Regions from separate parts of the Klebsiella sp. GFKo11 genome, predicted to be linked through region 2. Evidence: predicted binding sites of a transcription regulator. Region 2 holds the regulator's gene; each other region holds the start of a gene.
What was found. Region 2 encodes CRP, which controls carbon source genes, mostly activating them, when cyclic AMP is high. Its sites were predicted from a motif close to ATGTGANNNNNNTCACAT; they were not measured.
Positions count from the first base shown of each region.

Region 1 (7,506 bases), 1.5 Mb from region 2:
AAAGCGCAAACGCGCGGGCCGCATCGCCGTCGCACTGCGCCAGCGCTTTGCCCAGCGTCACCGCATCTTCCAGCGCCATGCAGGCCCCCTGGGCCATATACTGCGCTACCGGGTGGGCCGCATCGCCGACTAACGTAATGCGATCGTTACCCCATTTATCTACCGGCTCGCGATCGGCAGTGGACCAGCGTCGCCAGGAGGTTGGCTTATCCAGCATCTGCCGGGGGCGCGGATGGATACCTTTGAAATATGAAAGCACCTCTTCCTTGCTGCCGTCGCGCACGCCCCACTCTTCTTTTTCGCGGCTATGGAAGGTTACCACCAGGTTGTACTGCTTGCCGCCGCGTAGCGGGTAATGCACAAGGTGGCAGTGCGGCCCGGCCCACAGCACCGGGGCGTTAATACGTAAATCTTCCGGCATATCGGTAGTGTCAACCACCGCGCGATAAACCACGTGGCCGGTCACTCTTGGCGCATCGCCGAGCAGGCTCTGACGCACTACTGACTTTCCACCGTCGCAGCCGATCAGCACATCGGCCGTCCAGCTGTTGCCTTTATCATCGAAGACCGTCACGTCATTGGCGGTCTGACGAATATCCACCACCTGCGTGGAGGTGCGATATTCCACGCTGGGATGGGTCAGCACCGCTTCCCAGACGGTGGCGTGGATATCCACCCGATGGATCACCGCATAGGGGCCGCCGAAGTGGTCGCGGAAGGCCTGCCCGGTCTCAATGCACACAACCTCTTCACCGTTTACTGCGTCCATCATGGTGATGTGATCGGTAAATACCGCACGTTGACGGGCGATTTGGCCAACACCCAGGCTGTCCAACGCCGAGAACGCATTTGGGCCAAGCTGGATCCCCGCGCCGATTTCGCCAATTTCATGGGCCTTTTCTAATAGCATCACCTTGATGCCCTGGCGTGCCAGAGAGAGCGCCGTTGCCGCCCCGCCAATGCCGCCGCCGACAATAATTGCTCGCATCACTTTTGCCATGTTGCCTCCTAAGCCGGGATCTTATCTTGTTGGTTTTCCGGCGCGGCGGCGATAAACGCCGGCAGCCGGGTACAGGCGTCATAGACCGCCTGGCAGCGTGGGTAGTGGCTCAGGTCGCAGCCCATTCGCAAAGCGTTAGCCCACTGCGGCACCAGGCAGCAGTCGGCCAGCGTTGGCGTATCACCCACGCAGAAATTGCCGGATTTGGCGTGGCGCAACAGCTGCTCCACGGCGCTAAATCCCTGTTGGATCCAGTGCGCATACCAGCGTTTTTTATCTTCTTCACTCACCTTCAGCTCGTCGCCAAGGTAGCGCAAAACGCGCATGTTATTAATCGGGTGGATATCGCAGGCGATGGCATAAACAATCTCCAGCACCCGCATGCGTGCGGTATCCTCCTGCGGCAGCAGCAGCGGCTGCGGATAGTGACGGTCAAGCCAATCCGCAATCGCCAGCGACTGACCGAGAGATTCACCCTCGTCGGTGGTAAGCGTTGGCACCAGGCCAACAGGATTCAGCCGCCGATACTCCAGCGCATTCTGCTGACCGATGCGGATGTTGACCCCCACGCTCTGGTAGTCAATGCCCTTCAGCGCCAGCGCAATCCGCACGCGATATGACGCCGAGCTATTAAAAAAACTGTACAGCTTCATCATTCACCTCACACCACGCGAACCGCGATTGGCGTCAGACCCTCTACGTTGCCGGTGATCACATCGCCTTTCACCACCGCGCCCACGCCTTCCGGGGTACCGGTGAAAATCAGGTCGCCGGGCTGAAGTTCGAAGAAACCAGACAGGTAGCTGATGGTTTCATTGACCGACCAGATCAGATGGCGGATATCGCTGCGCTGGTGATCTTCGCCGTTAACCTGTAACCAGATCCCTGCCTGATTCACATCTGCGGTATCGGCTTTATGCAGCGGCGCAATCGGCGCGGAGAGGTCGAAGGCTTTACCGATTTCCCACGGACGGCCCATCTGGCGCATCTCCATTTGGCGGTCGCGGCGGGTCATATCCAGGCCGGTGGCGTAGCCCCAGATATACTCATGGGCCTGCTCCAGCGGAATATCGCTGCCCTTCTTACCAATAGCCACCACCAGCTCAATTTCATAGTGGTAGTTATCGGTTTGCGACGGGTACGGCAGGTTCAGCGTTTCCCCTGCGGCAACCGGCACCACCGCATCGGCGGGTTTGCAGAAAAAGAACGGCGGTTCGCGATCCGGGTCGAACCCCATTTCGCGGGCGTGTGCGGCATAGTTACGCCCCACACAGTAAACGCGGCGCACCGGGAACTGCTCTTCGCTGCCAACAACCGGAACGCTAATCGGGGCCTGGGGTGCAAAAACGTATTGAGTCATGATTCGTTTCCTTATTTTTAATTTTTAATAACGCGCTTCGCGGAACAGGCCGAGAGCTTCCTGCACGGGACGATCCGAAAAGCTGAATAACACGGTATCTTCGGCGGAAATAAATGAGACGGCGTGCCAGGTCGGCACCACGAAGATATCTTTTGCCTGGAAAGAGAAAGTCTGCTCGCCGATAGCGACCTGACCGCTACCTTCCACTACGTGATAGATAGTGCTGTCGGTGGTCTTCGCCGCTCGCGAAGTAAACCCTTTTGGCAGCAGTTGCAGGAATGCCCCCATCGACGGCATCGGGTAGCCGCCGGTGACCGGGTTGACGTAGCGCATCTTGTAGCCGTCCCACTCATCAACATCGCCCATACGAGTGAGATCGTGCAGCGCCTCGCGGCTGCGGTCATAGCGATAGTTAAAGATGGGCGAAGAGTTACCGACCTGATGGCGCAGCGGCAGCATATTGGCGGCGTAGCGCGGCAGATAATCCCCCTCTTTACGGGTCACCGGCTGCTGATCTTCCGGGTAATCCTCAGCAAACCCGCAGCCCAGATAGTTCACCAGCGGCAGGTCTAAACCATCCAGCCAGATAACCGGCTCATTGCCGGGGTTGCCGTGGTCATGCCAGCGCCACTGCGGGGTCAGGATAAAGTCGCCAGCGTGCATTTGCGTGCGCTCGCCGTCAACGGCGGTGAACGCCCCTTCACCTTCAACGATAAAACGTAACGCCGACTGGTTATGGCGATGGCTCGGCGCGACTTCGCCGGGCATAATCAGCTGTAAACCGGCGTACAGAGAGGACGTAATCGACGACTGCCCGCGCAGCGCCGGGTTTTCCAGCACCAGTACGCGACGCACCGCTTCTTTCGCGCCAATCAGCTGGCCGCTTTCCAGCAACAGCGGGCGAATCTCCTGATAGTTCCAGTAAGCCGGCGCGCAGGTGGCATTCGGCGTTTTCGGCACCAGATGGTGCAATGACTCCCAAAGCGGCGTCAGGTTTTGCCCGGAAATATGCTGGTAAAACTGCTGACGACCGTTGTTTGCTTGCGTGGTGGATTGAGACATTATTCTTCTCCTTATTTATTCACGATGCCTGCAGAAGGCAGCGCGGCAGGTACAGATGTCGGGTTGCGGACGGCAAGCGTCAGCAGAATAAGCATCACGGCGCTAACAACGGCCGGTACAGCGATAACAAAAAACAGGGTGTCGAAAGAGAAATTCATCGCCATCATCATGCCGCCGGAGAGCGAGCCAACGATGGCCCCGCAGCGGCCCACGGCGTTTGACCAGCTCACGCCAGTGGCGCGGCTTTGGGTGGGATAGAGCGTTGCGGTCAGCGCATTCAGCCCGACCTGCGAACCGCTGATGCCGATACCGGTACCGAAAATCGCCAGCGCCATCAGCCACAGACCGTTCTCGCTCAGACCAATCATCACGATACAGACCGCGCCCAGGGCATAGCTCAGCGCCAGCACCCGGAAAGGGTTGAAACGGTCCATCAGTACTCCGAGCAGCAGCGCGCCAAAGGTGCCGCCAATCTGGAAAGCGGCGGTAACCCACGATGCATGCTGTAAATCAATGCCGCGATGGTTGAGCAGCGTCGGCATCCAACTGGAGAGCAGATAGATAATCAGCAGGCTCATAAAGAACACCACCCATAACATCAACGTAATGGGTAACTGGCGGCCCACAAACAGCTGACTGATGCTGCCCTTTGCGCCTGCTGCGGGTTCATCGAGCCAGAAATGGGTGTCGTCATAGCGCTCGCCGGTAATTGCGCTGACGGTTTTAGCGATAGTCGCCTGCGGCAACTGGCGACGGATCTGCCAGCGTGGGGATTCGGGAAGCAGCGGCACCAGCGCCACCGCCAGCATCAGCGGTAAAACACCGCCGAGTACCAGAATGCCGTGCCAGCCAATCAGCGGTACCAGTTGGGCGCTGACTACGCCACCGAATGCCGAGCCGAGGGTGAATCCGCAAAACATCAGGGTCACCAGCGCGCCCCGCCGCCGGGCAGGCAGATATTCCGACGTCATGGTAATGGTATTGGGCATCGCACCGCCGAGGCCGAGGCCGGTCAGAAAGCGCAGAATGACCAACATTTGCAGGTCAGGCGCAAACGCCGAAAGCAGGCTAAACAAGCCAAATAGCGCGACGCAAAATTCAATCACCCGTTTACGACCAAAGCGGTCGGAAAGCGGGCCGCAGAGCAGCGCCCCGGCGGTTAAGCCCAGCAATCCGGCACCAAACAGCGGTGCGAGGTCGCTGGCAGTGAGCTGCCAGTGGCTACGAATATCCGGTGCGATAAAACCAATGGCGGCGGTATCGAAGCCGTCCAGCATGACGACCAGGAAACAGCAGATAATCACGCGCCACTGACGGGCACCGACCGGTGCGCTATCCAGCAGCTTTTGCAATTCATGTCGTTGAGTCATGGCTATGCCTCGGTGCAGGTAGAGGAAGATGTTGTATTTATTTCTTTTATGTTGCGATTTTGTAACTCGAGCAATGAAATGTACAATGGTATTTCGGGCATAGACATAACCTGGAGGTTATCGCTGATGGCAAACTGGACGCAGAAACTGAAGCTGCATCATCTGCAGATGCTGGTGGCGCTGGGAGAGCAAGGCAATCTCACGCAAGTGGCGAAAATGATGAATATTACGCAACCTGCACTTTCCAAATGGCTCAGCCAATTTGAAGACGAAGTCGGTATGCCCTTGTTCGAGCGCCACAGCAAAGGCCTGCGTCCCTCAGAAGGCGGAAAACTGCTGATACAGCATGCCCAGCGGCTAATTAACGATATGTCGCGATCGCAGTATGAAATCGAGCGTTTCAAGCAGGGCGGCCAGGTAGGCAGTCTGATGATCGGCTGTTCGCCAGTGGCGACCGACTGCGTCTCGCAGGCTATTCTTGAGCTGCTTAAAGAGATGCCAACTCTGCACCTGAATATCGAAGAGAAAGTGATGACGCCTCTGCTCAACGATCTGCTCGCTGGAGTGGTTGATGTGGTGGTGGGCCGGGTCGGCGGGCGAGCGCTCGAGCTGCCGCTGAGCTACCGGGTGCTCTACACCGAACCGGTGTGCTTCGTCGCCCGTCCCGACCACCCGCTGGCGGAAAAACCGCGGTTAAGTTGGGCCGACCTCGCCCACTGGCGCTGGATTGTCTGGCCGACCGGCACCCCGATTCGCCTGAGTATTGATAATGCGCTGGTGGATAATGGCGTAATGCTGCCGGAAAACACCATCGAATCGGCATCGATGAACGTCACCACCAACCTGCTACAAAGCAGCGATATGGTATCGATTCTTTCATTGCGCCTGGCCCAGCGCTACGCCGCGCAGCATCAGCTGGTGATTCTTAATTTGCCGCGCATTGAACAAAAAGGTAGCGTTGGCGTGTTCTGGCGAAAAAGTGAAGCGCCGTCACTTGCACTTAACCGCTTTCTTCATTATCTATCCCTGCAGCCGTCGCCCTGAAATCAGTATGGTCAAGTGTTCCAGATCTCTATCTCAGGTATGCGTAGAATTCATGATGTGATCGGTAGCACATTTTTGGGTTTAATTGTATGATGAATGTGGTTCATCAAGGGTTATTACCATGAGTCAATCACTGATTATTGTCTGGCAGTATCTGCGCGCTTTCGTGCTGATATATGCTTGTTTATATGCCGGTATTTTTATCTCCTCCCTGCTGCCGATAACGATCCCTGGCAGCATTATTGGCATGTTGATTTTGTTCTTTTTGCTGGCGTTGCAAATCATGCCCGCGCAGTGGGTTAACCCCGGCTGCAATGTTCTGATCCGCTATATGGCGTTGCTGTTTGTGCCCATCGGCGTAGGCGTTATGCAATATTGGGATTTACTACGCGCGCAGTTCGGCCCGGTAGTGGTCTCCTGTGCGATAAGCACGCTGGTGGTCTTTTTGGTGGTCAGCTGGAGCTCGCACCTGGTTCACGGGGAGCGCAAAGTGGTCGGACAAAAAGGACGTGACAAATGATCCATGAAATCTGGTGGTCGCTGCCGCTAACCCTGGCCGTCTTTTTCCTCGCCCGCAAGCTGGCGGCGCGGTTTAAATTTCCGCTGCTCAACCCGCTGCTGGTAGCGATGGTAGTGCTGATTCCTTTTCTGCTGATAACCGGTATCTCATACGAGCGCTATTTTCTCGGCAGCAAAATTCTTAACGACCTGCTGCAGCCAGCGGTAGTTGCTCTAGCCTTTCCTTTGTATGAACAACTGCACCAGATCCGCGCCCGTTGGAAGTCCATCATTACCATCTGCTTTATTGGTAGCGTGGTGGCGATGGTCACCGGCACCACCGTTGCATTGCTGATGGGTGCGACTCCGCAGATTGCCGCTTCTATTTTACCTAAATCGGTCACCACGCCGATTGCCATGGCGGTGAGCAGCAGCATTGGCGGTATTCCGGCGATCAGCGCCGTGTGCGTTATTTTCGTCGGTATTCTCGGGGCGGTGTTCGGTCACACCCTACTGAACCTGATGCGTATCCGCACCAAAGCCTCCCGCGGGCTGTCGATGGGTACCGCATCCCACGCATTAGGGACCGCTCGCTGTGCAGAGCTCGACTATCAGGAAGGGGCGTTCAGCTCGTTGGCGCTGGTACTTTGCGGGATTATCACCTCGCTGATTGCACCGTTTTTGTTTCCGGTAATTTTGGCGATAGTCGGTTAAATGTGATTTAAATCACATTATTAAATGCAACATTAATTAGTTGCACAAACAATGAGATGTTTATCACATATACAGGTTACAACCACCCGTACACTAGATTTCCATTACATTGTTATGAGGCAACGCTATGCACCCACGTTTTCAAGCTGTTCTTCCCCAACTGGCGGCGGATCTGCAAGCGGCCATCGCCCCGATGCTGGCCGACCCGCATTTTCCGGCGATGCTAAACGCCGGGCAAGTTGCAGCGCTGCAAAGCGCAACGGGTCTGGATGAAGACGCGCTGGCCTTTACTCTGCTGCCGCTAGCGGCGGCCTGTGCCCGCGCTGACCTTTCTCACTTTAACGTTGGCGCGGTGGCTCGCGGCGTCAGCGGAACCTGGTATTTCGGCGGTAACATGGAGTTTCTCGGTGCTACCATGCAGCAGACCGTGCACGCCGAGCAGAGCGCCATTAGCCATG
Region 1 covers NZ_CM151369.1:2,028,739-2,036,244, reverse strand. Annotated here, with positions in the region: gene AC07P6_RS09885 (3-hydroxybenzoate 6-monooxygenase) at 1-1,000, opposite strand, end outside; gene maiA (maleylacetoacetate isomerase) at 1,009-1,653, opposite strand; gene AC07P6_RS09875 (fumarylacetoacetate hydrolase family protein) at 1,662-2,360, opposite strand; gene gtdA (gentisate 1,2-dioxygenase) at 2,385-3,422, opposite strand; gene mhbT (3-hydroxybenzoate transporter MhbT) at 3,434-4,792, opposite strand; gene AC07P6_RS09860 (LysR substrate-binding domain-containing protein) at 4,919-5,836, shown strand; gene AC07P6_RS09855 (CidA/LrgA family protein) at 5,958-6,356, shown strand; gene AC07P6_RS09850 (CidB/LrgB family autolysis modulator) at 6,353-7,048, shown strand; gene cdd (cytidine deaminase) at 7,176-7,506, shown strand, end outside.
Region 1: AC07P6_RS09855 (CidA/LrgA family protein) is a predicted target of CRP. The motif match lies at 5,892-5,909, and genes of this name have one in related genera.

Region 2 (7,506 bases):
CTGGCGTGGAGCGAAGAACCATCTCAGGCTCGTCATAAACCGCGATTGGTGGTGTTTCATGGTCTTGAGGGCAGCCTGCACAGCCCTTATGCTCACGGACTCGTCCACGCGGCCATGCAGCGCGGCTGGCTGGGCGTGGTGATGCATTTTCGCGGCTGTAGCGGCGAACCCAACCGAAATAACCGCATCTATCATTCTGGCGAAACGGAAGACGGCTCCTGGTTTTTACGTTGGCTTCAGCGCGAATACGGCGACGTGCCAACTGCAGCGGTGGGTTACTCGCTTGGGGGCAATATGCTGGGCTGCCTGTTGGCGAAAGAAGGTGACGATATTCCTGTCGATGCTGCCGTTATCGTCTCAGCGCCGTTTATGCTGGAAGCCTGTAGTTCTCATATGGATAAGGGGTTTTCCCGCGTTTATCAGCGTTATCTGCTCAATCTGCTGAAGGCGAATGCCGCGCGTAAGCTGAAAGCTTATCCGGGCTCTTTGCCGGTTGATTTACGCCAGCTAAAAGGTATGCGCCGCATCCGCGAATTTGACGATAGCATCACCGCCAGGATCCACGGTTTTGCCGATGCGCTAGACTACTATCGCCAGTGTAGTGCGATGCCGCGCTTAAGCGACATCACTAAACCAACGCTGATTATTCATGCGAAGGACGATCCTTTTATGGATCACCACTCCATCCCGCCGCAAGAACAGCTACCGGCAAATGTCGAGTATCAACTTACAGAGCATGGCGGCCATGTTGGTTTTGTCGGTGGTACGCTGCGCAAGCCGGAAATGTGGTTAGAACAGCGAATCCCGGATTGGCTAACTCGCTGGTTAGGAGGGCAAATATGATTATTCCCTGGCAGGATCTCGATCCCGAAACGCTGGATAACCTGATTGAAAGTTTTGTATTACGCGAAGGCACCGATTATGGTGAGCATGAACGTTCGCTGGCGGATAAAGTCGCCGATGTCAAACAACAGCTGAAAAGCGGAGAAGCCGCGCTGGTGTGGTCAGAGCTGCACGAGACGGTCAATATTATGCCCCGCAAGCAGTTTCACGGCTAAGGCGGCATCACACTATCGTTTACCCTGGGAGTTGTTATGTCTGCCAAACATCCGGTGATTGCCGTCACGGGCTCTAGCGGCGCGGGAACCACGACCACCAGCCTTGCCTTTCGCAAAATCTTCGCCCAGCTAAATCTCCACGCCGCCGAAGTGGAAGGCGATAGCTTTCACCGCTACACCCGCCCGGAAATGGACATGGCGATCCGCAAAGCGCGAGATCAGGGCAAACACATCAGCTACTTCGGTCCCGAGGCTAACGATTTCGGCCTGCTGGAGCAGACTTTCAGAGAATACGGGCTGAACGGTACAGGTCAGTCACGCAAGTATTTACACACCTATGATGAAGCCGTGCCGTGGAATCAGGTTCCTGGCACCTTCACTCCCTGGCAGTCGCTGCCTGAACCCACTGACGTGCTGTTTTATGAAGGCCTGCACGGCGGAGTTGTCACGCCCCAGCACAACGTCGCTGACCATGTTGATCTGTTGGTTGGGGTTGTGCCGATCGTTAACCTGGAGTGGATCCAGAAGCTTATCCGCGATACCAGCGAACGCGGCCACTCTCGTGAAGCGGTGATGGATTCCGTCGTTCGCTCGATGGAAGATTACATCAACTTCATCACCCCGCAGTTTTCACGCACTCACCTCAACTTCCAGCGCGTACCTACGGTGGATACGTCCAATCCATTTGCAGCCAAAGCAATCCCATCGCTTGATGAAAGCTTTGTCGTTATCCATTTCCGCAACTTACAGAATATCGATTTCCCCTGGCTACTGGCGATGCTTCAGGGCTCGTTTATCTCGCATATGAACACGCTAGTGGTGCCGGGAGGGAAAATGGGGCTGGCCATGGAGCTCATCATGGCGCCATTGGTCGAGCGGCTAATGGAAGGCAGGAAAATCAATTAACAAAAAACCCCGGTAGCGCAGCGCATGCCGGGGCGACGAGTTCGCGCCGTTCGGCTTATCCCTCGATCACTTCATAAGAGTGAGTTATGTTTACCGCTTTCTCCAGCATCAGCGCCACCGAGCAATATTTTTCCGCCGATAGGTCAACTGCGCGAGAAACGGCAGCATCTTTCAGCTCTTTACCGGTCACGATAAAATGCAGATTGATATGGGTAAACAGACGCGGTGCTTCCTCGCGACGCTCAGAAGTCAGCTTAACTTCGCAGTTAGTGACGTTATGGCGTCCCTTCTGCAGGATAGAAACCACGTCAATTGCGCTACATCCGCCCGCCGCCATCAACACCATTTCCATCGGGCTAGGCGCTTTATCCCCGGAATTACCGTCCATCAGAATCTGGTGACCAGAAGCCGACTCACCAATGAAGGTTAACCCTTCAACCCATTTCACTCGCGCTTGCATAAATTTAACTCCAGGGCTGTAATTTTCCTGACAGATTACGCGCACATAACAATTCTCGCAACGGAAGGCGACCTAGGTCATGCTGAAGCGAGACACCAGGAGACACGCGGCGAAAGCTATGCTAAAACAATCGGGATGCTACAGTAATACATTGATGCACTGCATGTATGCTGAGGAGTTCACATTACAGGCTGCAGGAAATTTTCAGCCAGATTCCCAGGTATAGGGATTTAATACGATTGCATGCCCGGATGCCGTGTAGTGTCGGCATCTGGAGATAGCTTATAACAGAGGATAACCGCGCATGGTGCTTGGCAAACCGCAAACAGACCCTACCCTTGAATGGTTCTTGTCTCATTGCCACATTCATAAGTACCCCTCAAAGAGCACGCTGATCCACCAGGGTGAGAAAGCAGAAACGTTGTACTACATCGTTAAAGGCTCCGTGGCTGTACTCATCAAGGATGAAGAAGGTAAAGAGATGATCCTCTCTTACCTCAACCAGGGCGATTTCATCGGTGAATTAGGCCTGTTTGAAGAAGGTCAGGAACGTAGTGCATGGGTACGTGCGAAAACCGCATGTGAAGTGGCCGAAATCTCCTACAAAAAATTCCGTCAGTTGATCCAGGTTAACCCGGACATCCTGATGCGTCTCTCTTCGCAAATGGCACGTCGCCTGCAGGTTACGTCAGAGAAAGTCGGTAACCTCGCCTTCCTCGACGTGACGGGTCGTATCGCCCAGACGTTGCTGAACCTGGCAAAACAGCCTGATGCGATGACCCACCCGGACGGTATGCAAATTAAAATTACCCGTCAGGAAATCGGTCAGATCGTTGGATGCTCCCGCGAAACCGTTGGCCGTATCCTGAAAATGCTGGAAGATCAAAACCTGATCTCCGCGCACGGTAAAACTATCGTCGTCTACGGTACCCGTTAAGTCGGCAAAACGGCGTATTGCTATGCAATACGCCGTTTTTGTTTCCCCCTCATGTGGCGCAGGCTGATTTACCACCCGGAAGTCAACTACGCACTGCGGCAAACGCTGGTGTTGTGTCTGCCGGTCGCAATCGGACTTCTTCTCGGACATTTACAGCAGGGCTTACTGTTTTCCCTGGTACCAGCCTGTTGCAACATTGCCGGTCTGGACACACCACATAAGCGCTTCTTTAAACGCCTGATTATTGGCGGCTGCCTGTTTGCTGGCTGTAGCCTGATTGTCCAGCTCCTGCTGCAACGCGAGATCCCTCTACCACTGATTCTCACTGGTCTGGCGCTAATCCTTGGGGTGACTGCCGAAATCAGTTCACTGCACGCGCGACTACTGCCTGCTTCACTTATTGCCGCCATTTTTACCCTCAGCCTTGCGGGTAACATGCCGGTGTGGGAGCCACTGCTAATCTACGCGCTCGGCACCTTATGGTATGGCGTCTTTAACTGGTTCTGGTTTTGGCTATGGCGCGAACAACCGCTGCGCGAGTCACTGAGCCTGCTCTACCGCGAACTGGCTAACTATTGCGAGGCCAAATACAGCCTGCTGACCCAGCATACGGACCCGGCCACCTCGCTGCCGCCGCTACTTAACCGCCAGCAGAAAGTGGTTGATCTGATTACCCAGTGTTACCAGCAGATGCATATGCTGGCGGCCAATCAACGCAACGACCACAAACGTCTGTTGCGCGCTTTTCAGGTGGGGTTGGATTTACAGGAACATATCTCCGTTAGCCTGCATCAGCCGGAAGAAGTGCAGAAACTGGTGGAACGCAGTCACGCAGAAGCAGTGATTCGCTGGAATGCGCAAACCGTTGCCGCCCGCCTGCGTGAGTTGGCGGACGATCTTCTCTACCATCGTTACCCACAGCGCTTTCAGATGGATAAACAGATCGGCGCGCTGGAAAAAATTGCCTGGCAACATCCGGATAACCCGGTCGGCCAGTTCTGCGCCTGGCACTTCAGCCGTATCGCCCGGGTTTTGCGTACCCAGCGTCCTCTGTACACGCGCAACTTGATGGCGGATAAAACTCGACGTTTACCCCTGCTGCCAGCGCTAAAAAGCTACCTGTCGTTTAAATCTCCGGCGTTACGCAACGCCGCGCGCATCAGCGTAATGCTGAGCGCCGCCAGCCTGATGGGCAGCGCACTGCATCTGCCGAAACCCTACTGGATCCTGATGACTGTGCTGTTCGTGACGCAAAACGGCTACGGCGCGACGCGGGTGCGCATTGTTCACCGGGCGGCTGGAACGATTGCCGGACTGGTGATCGCCGGACTGACGCTACACTTCCACGTGCCTGAAGGCTATACGCTGACCGCCATGCTCTTCATCACGCTGCTAAGCTACCTGATTATTCGTAAGAACTACGGCTGGGCAATGGTTGGTTTTACCGTCACGGCGGTTTATACCCTGCAATTACTCACGCTAAACGGTGAGCAGTTTATCATCGCCAGATTAATCGACACGCTTATTGGCTGTCTGATCGCTTTTGGTGGGATGGTTTGGCTATGGCCGCAGTGGCAAAGCGGTCTGCTACGCAAAAATGCCCACGACGCGCTGGAAGCCGATCAGGAAGCGATCCGGCTCATTCTTAGCGACGATCATCAGGCTCCGGCGCTGGCCTATCAGCGAATGCGCGTTAATCAGGCGCACAATGCGCTGTTTAACTCACTCAATCAGGCGATGCAGGAACCGGGCTTTAATTCGCACTATCTGGAAGATATGAAGCTGTGGGTAACCCATAGCCAGTTCATTGTTGAGCACATCAATGCGATGACCACCCTGGCGCGCGAGCACAATATGCTGACGCCGGATCTAGCTCAGCGTTATCTGGAGTCCTGTGAGATTGCGCTACAGCGCTGTCAGCAACGGCTGGATTCAGATGGACCGGGGAGCGCTGGAGATGTGAATATTATGGAGGCCCAGGATGCGGAAGTCCCTCGCGGCCCGCTCAGTACCATGGAACAGCATCTGCAGCGCATTCTGGGTCACCTGAACACCATGCACACCATTTCGTCGGTAGCATGGCGTCAGCGTCCGCATCATGGCATCTGGCTACGCACCACTAAGCGCTAAGCACACGCTCAACTGCCTGGGCAAAGCGCGCCATTCCTTCGGCAATATCGCTATCGTCAATCACCAGCGACGGCACAAAGCGCATGACGTCAGGCCCGGCGTTAAGCACCATCACGCCAGCGTCTGCGGCAGCATAAAGGAAGTCGCGCGCCCGGCCCTGATGCTGCGGCTTAAGCTCAGCACCGATTAGCAACCCCATTCCGCGGATATCGCTAAACAAATCGAACTGCGCGTCAATCTGCTGGAGATGTTTAACAAACAGCTCACGCTTCGCACTCACACCATCCAATACTTCTGGCGTGTTAATCAGATCGAACGCCGCCCCGCCCACTGCGCAGGCCAGCGGATTCCCGCCGTAGGTTGAACCATGAGATCCGGCATGGAAAGCACTGGCGATTTCATGAGTGGTTAGCATCGCGCTAATCGGGAAGCCACCGCCAAGCGCCTTAGCGCTGGTCAGAATATCCGGCGTCACGCCGTAGTGCATATAAGCGAACAGCGAGCCCGTACGCCCCATACCGCACTGCACTTCATCAAACACTAACAGTGCCTGGTGCTGATCGCACAGTTCACGCAACCCTTGCAGGAATTCAGGCGTCGCCGCAGTCACGCCCCCCTCGCCCTGAATCGGTTCTACCACTACCGCGCAGGTATGATCGTCCATGACGGCTTTTACCGCGTGTAAATCGTTAAACGGCACGTGAACGATATCAGCCGGTTTCGGGCCAAAGCCATCGGAGTATTTCGGCTGACCGCCTACGGAGACGGTGAACAGCGAACGACCATGGAACGCATTGTGGAAGGCGATGATTTTGGTTTTATACGGGCTATGGCGAGTCACGGTGTAATGACGCGCCAGCTTGAACGCGGTTTCGTTAGCTTCCGTCCCGGAATTCATAAACACCACGCGATCGGCAAAAGTCGCATCGACCAGCTTACGTCCCAGGCGCAGGGCCGGTTCGTTGGTAAACACGTTACTGGTATGCCACAGAGTTTCGCCCTGCTCATGCAGTGCCGCCACCAGCGCCGGATGGCAATGACCGAGCGCGGTCACGGCAATACCGCCTGCGAAATCAACGTACTCTTTGCCCTGCTGATCCCATACGCGGCTGCCCTTGCCCTTCACCGGAATAAATTCTGCCGGTGCATAAATCGGCAAAATGACCTCATCGAATGTGGCGCGGGTGATTGCCGGTTGTTCAGTTGCCATGTCATGCCCATCCTTCTTCGTTATGCAGCAATGATTATGATAATCTAATCACAAAATATGCATAAAAAATCAATCAATGGCAACTACAAATCAACGATTGAGGAAGTTTGCCAGCAGTTGATGCCCCTGCTCGCTAAGAATACTCTCCGGGTGAAACTGCACGCCTTCGAGATCAAACTCGCGATGGCGAATCCCCATGATTTCGCCCTCTTCGCTGCGGGCGGTGATCTCAAAGCATTCTCCTAGCGTTAGGGGATCGATCAATAAGGAGTGATAGCGAGTAACAATGAGTGGATTATTCAACCCGGCAAATACCCCTTGCCCATTGTGAATGACAGGAGACGTTTTACCATGCATCACTTTGGCAGCCCGCACGATGGTCGCGCCGAAAACCTGCGCGATAGCCTGATGACCAAGGCAGACGCCCAGGAGCGGAGTCTTGCCGGAAAAGTGGCGAATCACCGCCAGCGAAATCCCTGATTCATCAGGGGTACAGGGGCCCGGCGAAATAACGATTTTCTCCGGCGCCAGCGTGATAATCTCCTCCAGCGTCAACTCATCATTACGCCTGACAAGGACTTCGGCTCCCAGCTCGCAGAAGTACTGATACAAATTCCAGGTGAAAGAATCGTAGTTGTCGATAAGCAGGATCATGGCGGCTCCGGAAGTTACAAACCGGGGTATTCTACGCAGATTCTCGGGTTTCGCTTATCACTTTATCTGGCGTTATCTGGCGGGAGAAAGCAGCGCGGGCTTGGTGCCCGCGCGGGAGACATATTTTACGGCAGCACTTTCGCCGACAGAA
Region 2 covers NZ_CM151369.1:521,055-528,560, reverse strand. Annotated here, with positions in the region: gene AC07P6_RS02400 (hydrolase) at 1-843, shown strand, start outside; gene AC07P6_RS02395 (YheU family protein) at 840-1,058, shown strand; gene AC07P6_RS02390 (phosphoribulokinase) at 1,095-1,964, shown strand; gene AC07P6_RS02385 (OsmC family protein) at 2,020-2,424, opposite strand; gene crp (cAMP-activated global transcriptional regulator CRP) at 2,729-3,361, shown strand; gene AC07P6_RS02375 (YccS/YhfK family putative transporter) at 3,413-5,491, shown strand; gene argD (bifunctional acetylornithine/succinyldiaminopimelate transaminase) at 5,481-6,701, opposite strand; gene pabA (aminodeoxychorismate synthase component 2) at 6,792-7,355, opposite strand; gene ppiA (peptidylprolyl isomerase A) at 7,481-7,506, opposite strand, start outside.

Region 3 (7,506 bases), 1.1 Mb from region 2:
CTTTGCGGGTTTATTCCGACGCAGACGGGAGAGATTGCCGTTGCCGGACGCGATATTACCCGCAGCGCACCGGAGCAGCGCAATATCACCATGGTCTTCCAAAGCTATGCCCTGTGGCCGCATATGACGGTGGCACGTAATATTGGCTATGGCCTGAAGCTGCGCAAATGGCGGGGCGACGACATTGATCGCCGGGTGGCGGAGTTGCTCAATATCGTCAATCTCAACGGTCTGGCTGATGTGAAGGTGACTGAACTTTCCGGCGGTCAACGCCAGCGGGTGGCTCTGGCTCGGGCGCTGGCGATAGAGCCGGATGTTCTGGTGCTGGATGAACCGCTCTCAAACCTTGATGCGAAAGTGCGACTTAACGTACGCCACGAAATCAAAGCGCTGCAAAAAAGACTCGGCTTTACCTCGTTAATCGTTACTCACGATCAGCAGGAGGCGCTGGTAATGGCCGACCGCATTGCGGTATTAAATAACGGTCGTATTGAGCAAATAGGTTCGCCAGAGGATATTTATCAGCGCCCGGCTACGCCTTTTGTTGCCGATTTTATGGGCGCGGATAATAAAATTTCCGCCAGCGAACTCTTTGCCGCAGAGGGTATTTATCTACGCGCAGCCGGGCAATATTCCGCTGAGCATTTTCACGACCATATTATTTATTTTCGCAGCGCCGACGCCGCGCTTGATGAATTATCCGAGAGCGCCGCGCCAGAAGGGTTAACGCTGAGCGGCGTGGTTGAACAAAGTGCTTTTCTCGGCAACTTATATCGCCATAGCGTGCGCTGTCATGACCGTGTCCTGCTGGCGGATTCCGCGCACTGCTGGCCCGCGCATTCGCCGGTCAGGCTACATGTCCCGGCGCCCGCACTGCATATTTTTCCTTCATCACAAACCCATTAACTTCATCGCGTTCATTCTGGGGATAGACCATGTTTACGAAAACGAAAGCTGCGGTAGTGATTGCATTATTCCTGAGCTACGGCGCGCAGGCCGACACCGTTCTTCACGTTGCTACGGCGGGGGATCAGAATATGGTGGATTACGTCAAAACCTGGCTGGGGCCGAAGTTTGAAGCGGCGCATCCGGGAGTCAAAGTTCAGGTTGTCGGCACCGGTCCGGGAGACGCGGGGTCGAATAAAATCATTGAAAAGCTGACGGCGCAAAAAGAGAGCGGCGCGCAGAGCTGGGATATTGATGTGGCAGTGGTGCATCAGAAAGCCGGTGGTGAGCTGGTGGAGAAAGGGCTGCTGGAGAAGTATCGCCAGCAGATTAAGACCGGTTCAATGGTGAGCGCCGACAACGCGAAGAACGCCCTTGGGGTGAACGTCGACGGCTACGTTATGCCGATGTTTTTAAGCCAGACCGCCATTGCCTGGAATAGCGATGCCATTAAAACGCCTCCAGCGTCCTACGATGAACTGGTGAGCTGGGCGCAAAAAAATCCGCAGGCCTTTGGCTACAACGGCATTAAGAATGGCATGTCCGGCGTCAGCTTTGTGGTGGGCTGGATCTACGCCTACGGCACCGATGCCCAGCGTTTGTCTTCTCTGCCGTACGATAAAGGCGTTGAGAAAAATTGGGGGCAGGCTTACGAGAAGCTGAAAGCGTTTAATAAGAACGTTACCTTCACGCCGGGTAACGCCGGGACGCTCGATATGCTGAGCCGCGGCGAAATCATGATGGGGCCGGTGTGGGTGGATATGTTCTACAGCTGGAAAGATCAGGGCAAGCTGCCGCCGTCGATTAAGCTGTCGCTGCTGGCGCCGGGGATGCCGGGCCAACCGATGTACTACGTGACCCCGGCGAAGGCGGCGAACCCGCAGCTAGCGCGTGAGTTTATTGAACTGGCGACCAGCCCGGAAGTGCAGGCGCAGGGGATCGTGAAGCAGTTTAACTGGTATCCGGGGATTGACGCTGAACAGGTGAAGCCGAAGCTTGATGCGCAAACCTGGCAAAAACTGTTTGCTGAAATTTCGCCGCAGGCGCTGGCGGAATACGGTAAGAGCTTCCCGATTACGCCATATTTTGACGACATCAAAGAAGGCTATGAAAGCCAGGTCGCCAATTAATTGACTGCTGATGCTCAGGCGCGGCGTGACGTCGCCCTGAGCTTTTTCTTGTTGCTGACACCAGGTTTGCTATGCGTACTTCGCTGAAATATCTGCTGCTGGTCGCTCCGGCCGCGCTGATGATCGCCGTGCTCTTTTTATACCCGCTGGGCTTCTCGCTGATCGCCGCCTTTACCGACGATGCGCAGCGCCTCACGCTGGCTCATTTCCGTAAGGTATATGCGCTCTATTCCAGCGATATTCTGTTTACACTGATTATTGTGCTGGCTTCGGTGGCGCTGCTGGCGGTTCTCTCCATTACTCTTTCGGCGGTGATCACGCTCTCGCCCTGTCGCCCTATTGTCCGCATGCTGGGGTTTTTGTATCGCCTGCCGCTGTTTATCCCTTTTATCGTCGCCGCGCAGATGATGCGTACCTTTCTGGCCAAAAACGGCTTGATGAACAACGCGCTGGTGGCAACTGACCTCATCACTCCGCTGGAGACCGTCTCCTGGCTGGGTTGGAAGGGGATTATTATCACTTTTGTCTGGAAGCAACTGGCGTTTGCCACGTTGCTTATCTGCGGAGCGATGGCCGCGCTTGAGCAATCGCAAATTCTGGCGGCGCGTAATCTTGGGGCATCGCGTCCGCGTATTCTGTTCGACATTATTTTGCCGCAGGTGCTGCCAGCAATCGGCGTGGCGCTGGTGCTCTCCACCGTCACCATGATGTCGGTGCTGTCGGTCCCGCTGATGATAGGCGTCGGCTCGCCGACGATGATGACCGTGGATATGGCCTTCCGCGTTAATTCCTATGGCGACTATGCCGTCGCTAACGCGCTTGGCGTGGTGTCGTTGCTGATTTGCGGGGCGCTGTCGTGGTTTTATCTGCGCCATAGTCTGCAGCAAAAAGGGAGCGAATAATGAAAGAGGCAATCATGACACGACCGGGAACGCTGCTGGCGAAAGGCCGCAGAAAGCTGAGCGCCAGCCTGCCGCTACAAACGTTACTGGTAGTCTTTATGCTGCTGGCGATGTTTGGCCCGCTGCTGAACTTGCTCATCTGGACGGTGGCGGAGAGCTGGTTTTTCCCGCATTCACTGCCCAGCCAATGGGGGCTGAAATACTGGTATCAGGTATTCAGCCCCTACAGCGATGTGTCCGGCTCGCTGCTGACCAGCGTGCTGATTGCGCTGCTATCGGTGTTGGTATGTCTGCTGATCTCCATTCCGGCGGGCTACGCGCTTTCAAGGCGCGGGATGCCGCTACGGGTGTTGTTTATGCTGTTGTTTCTGATCCCGCAGGCGTTTCCCAATCTGACGGTGTACATGAATATCGCCCGGCTTTTCTATCAATGGGGGCTTAACGGCACGGTAGCGGGGGTTGTGTTGGTGCACAGCGTACATGGGTTGATGTATTCGGTGTGGATTTGCGTGGCGGCCTTTTCGGCGGTTGATCCGCTACTGGCGAGGGCTTCGCGTAATCTGGGGGCCGGACCGATTTACACCTTCTGGCATATTGTGCTGCCGCAGGCTTCGCCGGGAATTATCGCCGCCAGCATTTTTGTCTTTCTGGAATCGCTGGACGAATTTACCGGCACCTTTTTTGTCGGCGCGCCGGATATCACCACCTTGCCGCTGCTGCTGTATAACGCCAGTATGTCGGGCAACTATCAAGTATCGTCAATTACGGCGCTGATTTTACTGGTGCCGTCGCTGCTGTTTATGCTGGTGATTCATAAATTTATGCGCCCGGAGATGCTGTCGAAAATGGGCAAATAGCGGTAAAAAAAGCTTCCCGTTGGGAAGCTTTTTTTACATCAGGTCATCATCATCGGCCATTCCGGCGGGGTCTGGCTCATGACTTCAATCATGACATCTTTGATATTGCCCCAGATCTTTGCAACGTCCAGCAGCGTAATACCTAACAGACCGGTGGCAAACCAACAGGCTGCGGCCAGGCCTACACAGCTACAAATAACCGCTAAACCGGCATAATCACTTTTACGCAGCTGAATATTCATCGAGCTGGCCAGGAACATCAGCACTGCGCTCACGAGTGGCCAGCGCAAAAGTACGACACTGGTAGTAATGGTAGCCATCAACCTTTCCTCAAAGAAATGCGGGAGCCTTTGACAACCTGACGAGACTAACGATGACGTGGTGCTCTGGCTATCTACAGGCAAACAAGAGAGTAATGAAACAACGTTCTTGTTTCATCAACTAATGTGAACTATATCACAATTGTTCTTTTATTCACCAGCCAAAAAAAGTACTTTTCTTGCGCTTATTAACCCCTTTATTTGAGTGGTTAATAAGAGAGGGAGGGATGTATCTTTCATTCAGAAGGCGATTATAAACGATAGCCAGCCGCAATTCTTTTTTATTCGCGTTTATGTTCTGCGGATTTTATTACTTATTCCCGCCAATTATACGGATAAACCGAATGAAATAGTGGAGCTAATCTCATTATGTTGAGAATGTTTCTCCAGCCTTCTATAAGTCAGTATTATTCATGATTCATAGTTATGAGGTTTTTACGTCAAAGCGTGGGTTGCTGAATTGCCCTGATTCATATCACAGTAAGCAGAGTCATCGGGGCCTTTCACCTTGATTAAGGCGTATCGCATGGATAAAAAGCGGAAATGAGTCATAGCTCGCCACATAAGGCGTTAAGAGTATTTGGCATCGTGCTGGTTATTCTGCTACCGGTGATGCTGGCATTGTGGTTTGCACAAATACGCGCCAAAGCGGAAACCACCGATCAGCTACGGGTGTTTTCTAAGCTGGCGCTGCAAAAAACTGAGGTGGTCATTCGTGAAGCCGATGAGGCGCGCGATAAAGCCAGGTTATATCAGGGGGAGCTATGCTCGCCACAGCATCAGCAATATATGTTGGGCATTGTTCGCGGCCTGCTCTACATCGACGATTTAATCTATGCCAATGGCACGCATTTTTTCTGTTCGACTTCGGTACGTCGCCAGGCCGGATGGCGCATTCCGGCTGCGACGTATACCAAAAAGCCGGATATTGCGATTTACTACTACCGCGAAACCCCTTTTTATCCCAGCTATGCCATGAACTATATGCAGCGCGGTCATTATGTGGCGGTGATTCATCCGCTTTCCTTTAGCACGTTGATAACCAGCGACCGCGATCTGGCATGGGGCGTTTTTGATACCAAAACCAACCAGTTTTTTTCCGTCAGTACGAATGCAGACTCCGGTCAACTGCATCGGTTGATCCGTGATGAAGAGGCGTTTTTTCATCAGGATGGACGCGTTTATACCATTGCCCACTCCACCGTTCGCCCGATAGCCGTCATTATGTCCACTTCGCGGGTGAGCTATTATCAGAATTTTTATAATCAGGTCACGCTGACCCTGCCGCTAGGGCTGATTTGCAGCATCTTGCTTTTGCTGGTGTGGTCACGCACCCGACAGCAGTATCATTCTCCGCGCAGCATGCTGCAGCGAGCGCTAAACCGTCGCCAACTGTGCCTGCACTACCAACCGATCATGGATATCAAAAATAATTGCTGCGTGGGTGCCGAGGCGCTGTTGCGCTGGCCTGGATTTGATGGCCCGGTGATGAGCCCGGCGGAGTTTATCCCGCTGGCGGAAAATGAGGGGATGATTGCGCAGGTCACGGACTATGTGGTGGATGAGGTATTCGCCGATATGGGCGAGTTTCTGGCCCGGCACCCGCATTTATACGTGACAATCAACCTTTCGGCTTCGGATTTCCACTCCGCGAGATTGATTGAGCACATCAACGAAAAGGTCCACCGCCATGCAGTTAGCGTGGAGCAGATTAAAATCGAAGTGACTGAGCGCGGGTTTATCGATGTGCCGAAAACCACCCCGGTGATTCAGGCCTTCCGCGACGCGGGGTATGAAATTGCGATTGATGATTTTGGTACCGGCTACTCCAACCTGCACAACCTCCATTCGTTGAACGTTGACATCCTCAAGATTGATAAATCCTTCGTTGATGCGCTAACGAACAACAGCACCAGCCACCTGATTGCTGAACATATTATTCAGATGGCTAACAGCTTGCATTTAAAGATCGTTGCCGAAGGGGTTGAAACGGCCGACCAGGTGGCGTGGTTACAAAAGCACGGCGTGCAATACTGTCAGGGCTGGCACTTTGCGAAAGCGATGCCACCGCTGGAGTTTATGCAGTGGCTGACTAACGCCCGCACCAGCCTTTGCCCGCATCAACAACATCTTCACGCGGAGATTTGATGGCGATAGGCGCTGGGCGTGCGGTCGAACTCGCGGCGGAAAACCCGCGAAAATGTTTGCTGCGACACGTAGCCAAGATCCATCGCGATATCAAAAATAGGGCGCTGGGTGGTTCTTAGCGCTTCTGCGGCAAGCAGCAGGCGGCGCTGGCGAATGTAATCCCCCAGGGTTTGATGCATCACTGCACGAAACATCCGCTGCAGATACCATTTCGAATAGCCCGATTTTCTGGCGACTACATCAATGTTAAGTGGTTGATCGATATGTTCATCAATCCATTCAATAAGCGTTTGGATAATATCGTGATGGGACATATTGCGGCCTCTCTCAATTCTCGATTCGTCGTTTTGTCTGTGGGCGAGTATAATTCCTCAAGTTAACTTGAGGTAAAGCGCTTTATGGAAAAGAAATCCCCTCGCATCAAAATGCTGCTGACCCCCGGCGAAGTGGCAAAACGAACCGGTGTTGCTGTCTCCGCGCTGCACTTTTATGAAAGCAAGGGGCTGATTCACAGCCAGCGTAACGCCGGTAATCAGCGGCGCTATCGGCGTGATGTCCTGCGCGCGGTGGCGATCATTAAAATTGCGCAACGTATTGGTATTCCGCTGTCGACGATTGGCGATGCGTTCGGCGTGTTGCCGGAAGGGCATAACCTCAGCGCCAAAGAGTGGAAGATGCTGTCATCCCAGTGGCGGGAAGAGCTGGATCGGCGCATTCACACCCTGACCGCACTGCGCGATCAGCTGGATGGCTGCATTGGCTGCGGCTGCCTGTCGCGTCGCGACTGCCCGTTACGTAACCCTGGCGATAAGCTGGGCGAAGAGGGGACCGGCGCGCGGCTGTTGGAAGAGGAGTAAAAAAACTAAAGCGCCACAACAGGGCGCTTTAGTTGTTTTCCGGTCTTGGTCTTTCGCACTATCCCGCTGCTTCGCAGGAGGGTTTCCCCCGACGTCGGCTCCCCTCGGTATTGCGCAATGTGTTGATTGAGGTTCCGGTTTGTGCCGACAACTTAAGTGTGGCACTTCCCGCTGATTTTTCCTCTTTGGTTTGCCGGAAAATTTCCGTCATTCGCCGCCTGTTCCTATAGTTAATTTGAACAAACAGCGGGAGAAGCCCATGTTGACGGTACATCATCTCAATCAGTCACGATCGCAGCGCGTGCTATGGGCGCTGGAAGAGCTGCAACTGCCTTACCAGATAGTCT
Region 3 covers NZ_CM151369.1:5,888,326-5,895,831, reverse strand. Annotated here, with positions in the region: gene AC07P6_RS28290 (ABC transporter ATP-binding protein) at 1-906, shown strand, start outside; gene AC07P6_RS28285 (ABC transporter substrate-binding protein) at 936-2,075, shown strand; gene AC07P6_RS28280 (ABC transporter permease) at 2,147-2,977, shown strand; gene AC07P6_RS28275 (ABC transporter permease) at 2,977-3,834, shown strand; gene AC07P6_RS28270 (YjcB family protein) at 3,873-4,154, opposite strand; gene AC07P6_RS28265 (EAL domain-containing protein) at 4,698-6,302, shown strand; gene soxS (superoxide response transcriptional regulator SoxS) at 6,287-6,616, opposite strand; gene soxR (redox-sensitive transcriptional activator SoxR) at 6,701-7,159, shown strand; gene AC07P6_RS28250 (glutathione S-transferase family protein) at 7,419-7,506, shown strand, end outside.
Region 3: AC07P6_RS28270 (YjcB family protein) is a predicted target of CRP. The motif match lies at 4,279-4,296, and genes of this name have one in related genera.

Region 4 (7,506 bases), 700 kb from region 2:
AGCGTAAAGCCGTCGGCGCTTAGCGGATGCGAGAAGCAGGAGGGGTTAAAATCCAGCCCCAGCTTGTTGGCTTTCGCCCACTCAACCCAGTTTTTAAAGTGTTCCGGCTTGATTTCATTACGCGGTACCGGCGTTTCGGATTCCAGATAGAGCGCGTGCAGGTTCAGGCGTTTTGGCCCAGGGATCAGGCTCAGCGCCTGCTCAAGGTCAGCGCGCAGCTCGGTGGCGTTACGCGCTTTGCCCGGATAGTTACCGGTGGCCTGAATACCGCCGGTCAGGTTCCCTTCCGGGTTTTCAAAACCGACGACGTCATCGCCCTGCCAGCAGTGCATGGAAACAGGCAGGCGGTCCAGCTGGCGCAAGGCCTCCTCGACGTCCACGCCGATGCTGGCGTAGCGCTGTTTGGCAATTTCCCAGGCTTGTTCAAGTTGAGTGGTCATGCGCAAAGCTCCTTGGTCTGTTGTGGCTGAAACTGCGCGACGAAGCGGGCAATTTCACTTTCAGGATTAGGGGTAAAGGTGGTGAGGGCGTAGTTTTGCCGCACCACTTGACGGAATTCATCGACGTTATGCATTTCGTCGAGGGTCATTAACTGGATGCCGATATTGCCCAGCGTAGAGGCCTCAATGGGGCCCGCGACCACGGTGATGCCGCAGGCGTCGGCGCACAGCTGGTTAAGCAGTTCGTTCTGGCAGCCGCCGCCGACGACATGCAACTGACTGAACGGCTGGTCGCGAAGCGCCGACAGTTCGTTGAGCACCCGGGCGTAGAGCAGCGCTAAGCTGTCGAAAATGCAGCGCGCCAGTTCGGCGTCGCTGGCAGGAACCGGCTGCCCGGATTCGCGGCAGGCGGCCTGAATTTCAGCGCTCATGTTGTCCGGGTTGATAAAGCGGTCGTCGTTGCAATCAATAACGAAACGGCAGGCTGGAAGCGCTGCCGTGCGGGCGATCAGCGCCGACAGATCTCCGACGTTTTGCTCTTTCAGCACCCGCTGGAGCAGCCACAGGCCCATGATATTTTTCAGTACCCGATAGCGGCCTTCAGCCCCGCCTTCGTTGGTGATATTGGCCTTCAACGCTTCGTCGCTGGTGCAGGGGGTTTTGCTTTCAAAGCCCATTAGCGACCAGGTGCCGGAAGAGAGGTAGGCGGCATTTTTGCTGGCCAGCGGCGAGGCGATAACCGCGCTGGCGGTATCGTGGCTGGCGACGGCAACGACCGGAATATGATTTCCCTGCGGGCAAATCCAGTGGCCGATAACGTTGCCCGGATGCGTTGGCGTACCGAACCACTCGCGCGGCGCGCCGGTCCAGTTCAGCAGCTCTTCATCCCAGTTATCGCTATTAATATTGACCAGCTGTGTGGTGGTGGCGTTGGTGTATTCCCAGTTCATTTGGCCGGTCAGGCGAAAGCTAAGGTAGTCCGGGATCAGCAGCGCGTGCGCGGCCTGGCTGACCAGTTCCGGCTGCTGTTCAACCAGCGCGCGCAGCTGATAAAGGGTGTTAAACGGCAGAAACTGAATGCCGCTGCGGCGATAGATTTCCGCCCGACCCATTTGCTCTTCAGCATGGCGCATCAAGCCCTGGGTGCGAGCGTCGCGATAAGAGACCGGCGGACCAACGCGCTGACCCTGTTTATCCAGCAGGACATAATCCACGCCCCAGGTATCAATACCGATGCTATCGATCAGGATGCCCTGTTCGCATACTTTCACCAGCCCGCAGCGAATTTCAGCTTCCAGGCTATCGATATCCCAGCAGTCGAAGCCATCCACCTTTTTTAAGCTATTGGTAAAGCGGTGAATTTCGCGCAGCGCCAGCGTTTGCTGCCCGGGTTCATAACTGGCGAGCATCACCCGCCCGCTGGAGGCGCCTAAATCAACCGCGACACAATGACGAAAACTCATGGGAAGATCCTTGTGAAAATCATTGCAAGCAGTCTAAAAAAGTCGCGCCTGACTCACCTTCTTGTTACTGACAGGGAAAATTCGCCGCTGGCAAGAAAGCAAAGGTGACCGTGAGGAAGGTCACAGTTTCGTTTGATCAGTGGCTCACTGAGGGATGTGATGTTGTCCGCAGTTCCCGATCTTTCCCGCCATTTCTTGAAAAAGCGGCAGGCTTTACGAACTTTGTAGTCAAAAATTGAAGGCCGGATTGCCGACCCTTAATTACTATTTGCACCACTGATTGATAATTTTTCTCATTTCGAGGAGCGGCTATGACCATGTTGCACAGTGTGGATTTCTTTAAGTCCGGCGTTTCTGCTTTTGCCATTGAACCGCGGCTCCCACAATCGGCCTTTCCTGAGCATCATCATGATTTTCATGAAATTGTTATCGTCGAACACGGTACGGGAATTCATGTTTTCAACGGTCAGCCCTATACCATCAGCGGCGGGTCGGTCTGTTTTATTCGCGATCACGATCGCCATCTCTACGAGCACACGGATAATTTATGTCTGACCAATGTGCTTTATCGCGCGCCGGACGCGTTTCGCTTTTTGTCCGGCCTGAATGAACTGCTGCCGCAGGAGCAGGAGGGGAATTACCTCTCACACTGGCGGGTTAACCAAAGCGCGTTGCAGCAGGTTCGCCAGATTGTCGGCCAGATGGAAAATGTTGGTGCGGATTCGGACATGCATTCCATCGCCAGCCGCGAGATTTTCTTTATGCAGTTGCTGGTGCTACTGCGTAAAAGCAGCCTTGCTGAAGGAAGCGCCGATAACGATGCGCGATTGAATCACCTGATGGCCTGGCTGGAAGATCATTTTGCCGAAGATGTCTGCTGGGAAGAGGTGGCGGCGCAGTTTTCGCTATCGCTGCGCACTCTGCATCGCCAGTTAAAACAGCAAACTGGCCTGACGCCGCAGCGCTATCTGAACCGGGTGCGGCTGATAAAGGCACGCCATCTGCTGCGCCATAGTGATGACAGCGTGACCGATATCGCGTATCGCTGTGGTTTTGGCGATAGTAACCACTTTTCGACGCTTTTTCGCAGGGAGTTTGACTGGTCTCCGCGCGATATTCGCCAGGGGCGCGACGCGATTCTTCAGTAACGCGAGAGCAGTCAACGTATTAACAGGTATAAACGCGAATAATGATGCGTTTGTTCGTGTCTGGAGTTGATGAGTGGCAGGTCAGCTGATTCTTCGCAAAAATGAATTTTTTGCTTCCCCCGCCCAGGCGGTGGCGGTGGCGGATCGCTATCCGCAAAATGTCTTTGCCGAACACACTCATGAATTTTGTGAACTGGTGCTGGTGTGGCGGGGAAACGGTCTGCACGTCCTCAACGATCGCCCGTGGCGCATAACCCGCGGCGATTTGTTCTATATCCGCGCCGAAGATAAACACTCCTACGCCTCGGTGAACGATCTCGTCCTGCAAAACGTGATTTATTGCCCGGACCGGTTACGGCTTAATTTTGACTGGGCGGCGCATATTCCCGGCCTGTTCGGTACGCCGTGGGTCCCGCACTGGCGGATTGGCAGCAGCGGTATGGCTCAGGTCCGTCAGGTGATAACCCAGCTGGAACACGAGAGTAGCCGTAGCGATGCGCAGGCCAATGACATGGCCGAGCTGCTGTTTGCTCAACTGGTGCTTATCCTCCAGCGCTATCGCTATGCCACCGATAATCTGGCGGCAACCCAGAGCGAGGCGCTGCTCGATAAGCTGCTTACCGAACTGGCGGGTAGCCTGAACCGGCCTTTCTTTCTGGATAAATTTTGTGAGCGGGAAGGATGCAGCGAACGCGCGCTACGCCAGCAGTTTCGCCAGCAGACGGGAATGACCATCAACCACTATCTGCGCCAGCTGCGGATTTGCCACGCTCAGTATCTGTTACAGCATACGGAACGCCTGATTGGCGAAGTGGCGATGCAGTGCGGGTTTGAGGACAGTAACTACTTTTCGGTGGTGTTTAACCGTGAGATTGGCATGACGCCGGGGCAGTGGCGGCAGCGCAGTCGTATAGCGGTATGATTGGTTAGTTTTTCTAATGTAATATCTGAAATTTTTATTCTGTATTTAATGAAAAATAGAACAAATATTTAATGCTCTGTGCAATAAATCACAGTTATTGCCCTTTTTTTACCTTACACTTGCCGTACTATTTTATGGAGGCCTTATGTTAACCTCAGTTATATCGCGAGTATTAAAAAGCATAACTTTAATTTTGCTATCAATCGATAGCAAAATTAAAGTTATGCTTGCTGATTCATGCTGGTTTAATTCCGTCAACGACCTGGCTGAAAGTGATATTGCTCCCGTGCTTTGTGCCGAAAGCCAAATAACCCAAAATTGGTCCCAGCTTTGGGATTGCGCGGGTCAGGCGCTGTGTTCCGGCTTTAGCCAGTCGGGCCAGAAAGAGGGCCATTCCCGCCGCTTGCTGCCGCAGGGTTTACTGTGCTCGCGTAAGCGTGATGAGCTGGCGTTCAGCTTCCGTATTTCCAGCCTGCATCAGCTTGTGGTGTGCCGCCACGCCAGCGGTGCCGATAGCGACAGCGTCGCGAATAACCTGATTTATCTTCCTCAAAGCACAATGCGCGTTTTCGCCATTGTGCTTTTTTTATTGCCTGAATCGACCAGAAGGATGCGTTATGTACATTGTTTGTGTAGCCGCTTGCCCAACGGGCGTAGCCCATACCTATATGGCTGCGGAAGCGCTTGAAATGACGGGTAAAAACCGCGGTCATGAAGTGAAGGTAGAGACTCAGGGGAGTCTCGGTGCGGAGAATGTCATTACCGATGACGACTTGGAGCGGGCGGACGCCGTGATTATTGCCGCCGATGTTGCTATCGATGGTAAAGAGCGTTTTGACGGCATGATTAAGCTGGAGTGCGCGGTTTCCGATCCGATTAAATTTGGCGATGCCGTGTTTGAAGCGGTGGAGCAGGAGGTAGCGAATGGCTAAATTTCAGGGGGGAGGAAAGGCTTCGGCAGGTGCGGAAGTGAAAAATGCGATTATGACCGGCGTTTCCTGGATGCTGCCGTTTGTCATTGCCGGAGCGGTGTTAATGGGGATCGCCCGCATTGGCGCTTCTGCCTGGGGTATCGATAATATCTGGGACGCCAGCCATGAGCAGGCCGCCAGCATTGTGGTGCAGGCCTTGCATAAGTTCGATGGTTTTGGTGGTCTGGCGCTGTCCCTGATGCTGCCGGTGGTGGCGGGATACATCAGCTTTGCGCTGGCAAACAAGCCGGGGCTGGCACCGGGTATGGTCGGTGGACTGCTGGCCAGCAATCTGGGAACCGGCTTCCTGGGGGCGCTGGCGGCGGGATTTGTCGCGGGCTATATCGTGCGGGCGCTAAATCGCTACGTAAAACTACCCAAGGCGCTGGCGTCGGCCGGGCCGATTTTTATTCTGCCGGTGGGCGGGACGCTGCTGACCTGCATCATTATGGCCTTCGTGATCGGTGCGCCGCTGGCGGCATTGAATCACGGCATGGAAAGCTGGCTGCTGTCGATGTCGGGGACGAATAAGGTTCTGCTGGCGGCGGTGATTGGCGGGATGGTGGGGTTCGACCTCGGCGGGCCGGTCAACAAGGCGGCGGTCACGACGGCGATGGCGCTGCTGGCTTCCGGTATATACGATCCCAATACCGCTGCGCAGGTCGCGATAATTGTGCCGCCGATTGGTCTGGGGGTGGCGACGCTGATCTGGTCATCGCGTTTTCCTGAATCGCTGCGTGAAGCGGGGAAAGCCTCGACGCTCATGGGACTGATTGGCGTGTCAGAGGGGGCAATACCTTTTGCGCTGGCTAACCCGCGCATCATTATCGTTAACGTTATTGGCTCCGCCGTTGGGGCGGCGATGGCGGTAGGGTTGGGTTCGGTAAACCACGCGCCGATCTCTGGATTCTACGGCTGGCTGGCCGTCGAGAGCTGGCCCGTTTACGTCCTGTCTATCGCCTGCGGCTCAGCGATTATCGCGGTCGGATCGTTGCTTATTTTTCGCGGCGTTGCAGAGAATGCAGAGAAAGACAGCGTGAAAAAAAACTCACCGGCGCCGAAATTTAAAGCCAGCCGATAGATGCGCGCTGTGCGCATCTGAATTTACATTTTCTCTATTCAGTGTGGATAAATATTTGCACGGGATACGCATGTCTGAACACAGGAATATAAATAATGAAAACCGTTCATTTAATTCAGCATACGCACTGGGATCGCGAATGGTATTTTACGGAGAATGATTCTCAGGTTCTGCTCTATTATTTTATGGCCGATCTGCTGGCTCGTCTGGAAGCGGATGAAACATTAGGTCCATTTATGCTTGATGGGCAAACGGTGGTCCTCGAAGATTACTTTCAGTTGGCGCCGGAAAATCGCGAGCGGGTGCAGGCGCTGGTGGCGGCAGGGCGGTTGCTCATTGGCCCGTGGTATACCCAGACGGATTTTCTGGTGGTCGGAGCGGAGTCCATCACCCGCAACCTGCTGCTGGGAGCGCTGGACTGCGAAAAAATGGGGCCGCGTATGGCCGTGGGCTATGTCCCGGACTCCTTCGGCCAGAGCGCGCAGTTGCCGATGTTTCTCAATCAGTTCGCCATCGAGCATGCCGTGATCTGGCGAGGCTGGAGTGAATACGATAGCGCAAACAGCGAGTTTTGCTGGCGTAGCCAGGACGGCAGCAGCGTCACAACGGCGGTATTACCTCAGGGATATGGCTGTGCGAAATGGCTGCCAACTGAGCCGGAGCAGGCCTGGCCGCGGTTGTCCGCGATCCTGGAAAAGCAGGGCCTCTTTAGCCGGAGCTCGCAACTATTGCTGCCCAACGGCAACGATCAGTCGCCTTTTGAATATGGCGTACCCGCGATGCTGGAGGCGCTGAACGCGCAGCAAACGCATTATCGGTTTATCCGTAGTGATTTTAAGCGCTATTTTGCCGCGCTTGCGCAGTCTGATACGCCGCTGGACACCTTCGAAGGCGAGCTGCTCAGCCCGAAATATATGCGTATCCATCGGGGGATCTTCTCTACGCGGATGGATATCAAGCAGGCGAATGCCCGGCTGGAGGACTTCCTCAGTCGCCAACTTGAGCCGCTGCTCAGCGTCGCCTGGCGTTTGGGGCTACCGTATCCGCAGCAGGCGGTGGAAACCATCTGGCGCGAGATGATGAAATCCCATGCTCACGATAGCATCGGCGGCTGCAACTCTGACCGGGTTAATGCGATGGTAAAAGCCCGTCTGCTGTCCGGCCAGGAGAAAGCAAACCAGCTCTATGAGCTGAATATGCAGATGTTGGCGAAGGGCATTAGCGCTCAGCAGCAGGGCAAGAAAATCCTGATTTTTAACGCATTGCCCTATACACGTGATGGCCTGGTGGCGCTGACGTTGTACCTTCCCGGCGCTGATTTCCGCATCGTGGATGGCGACGGGCAGCCCTGCCGCTGGCAAATCATGCGCGAAACCTCGCAGGATATGTCGGTAATTGTCCAGGAGCTGTCGAACGGTAGCGAAGCGGTTTTTTATCGTAAATGCGAGATCTTACTGGAGGCTTCCGCTCTGCCTGCCTGC
Region 4 covers NZ_CM151369.1:6,245,654-6,253,159, reverse strand. Annotated here, with positions in the region: gene rhaA (L-rhamnose isomerase) at 1-440, opposite strand, end outside; gene rhaB (rhamnulokinase) at 437-1,903, opposite strand; gene rhaS (HTH-type transcriptional activator RhaS) at 2,215-3,051, shown strand; gene rhaR (HTH-type transcriptional activator RhaR) at 3,125-3,973, shown strand; gene AC07P6_RS29905 (hypothetical protein) at 4,392-4,526, opposite strand; gene AC07P6_RS29900 (PTS fructose transporter subunit IIB) at 4,591-4,905, shown strand; gene AC07P6_RS29895 (PTS fructose transporter subunit IIC) at 4,898-6,025, shown strand; gene AC07P6_RS29890 (glycoside hydrolase family 38 N-terminal domain-containing protein) at 6,121-7,506, shown strand, end outside.
Region 4: rhaS (HTH-type transcriptional activator RhaS) is a predicted target of CRP. The motif match lies at 2,058-2,075, and genes of this name have one in related genera.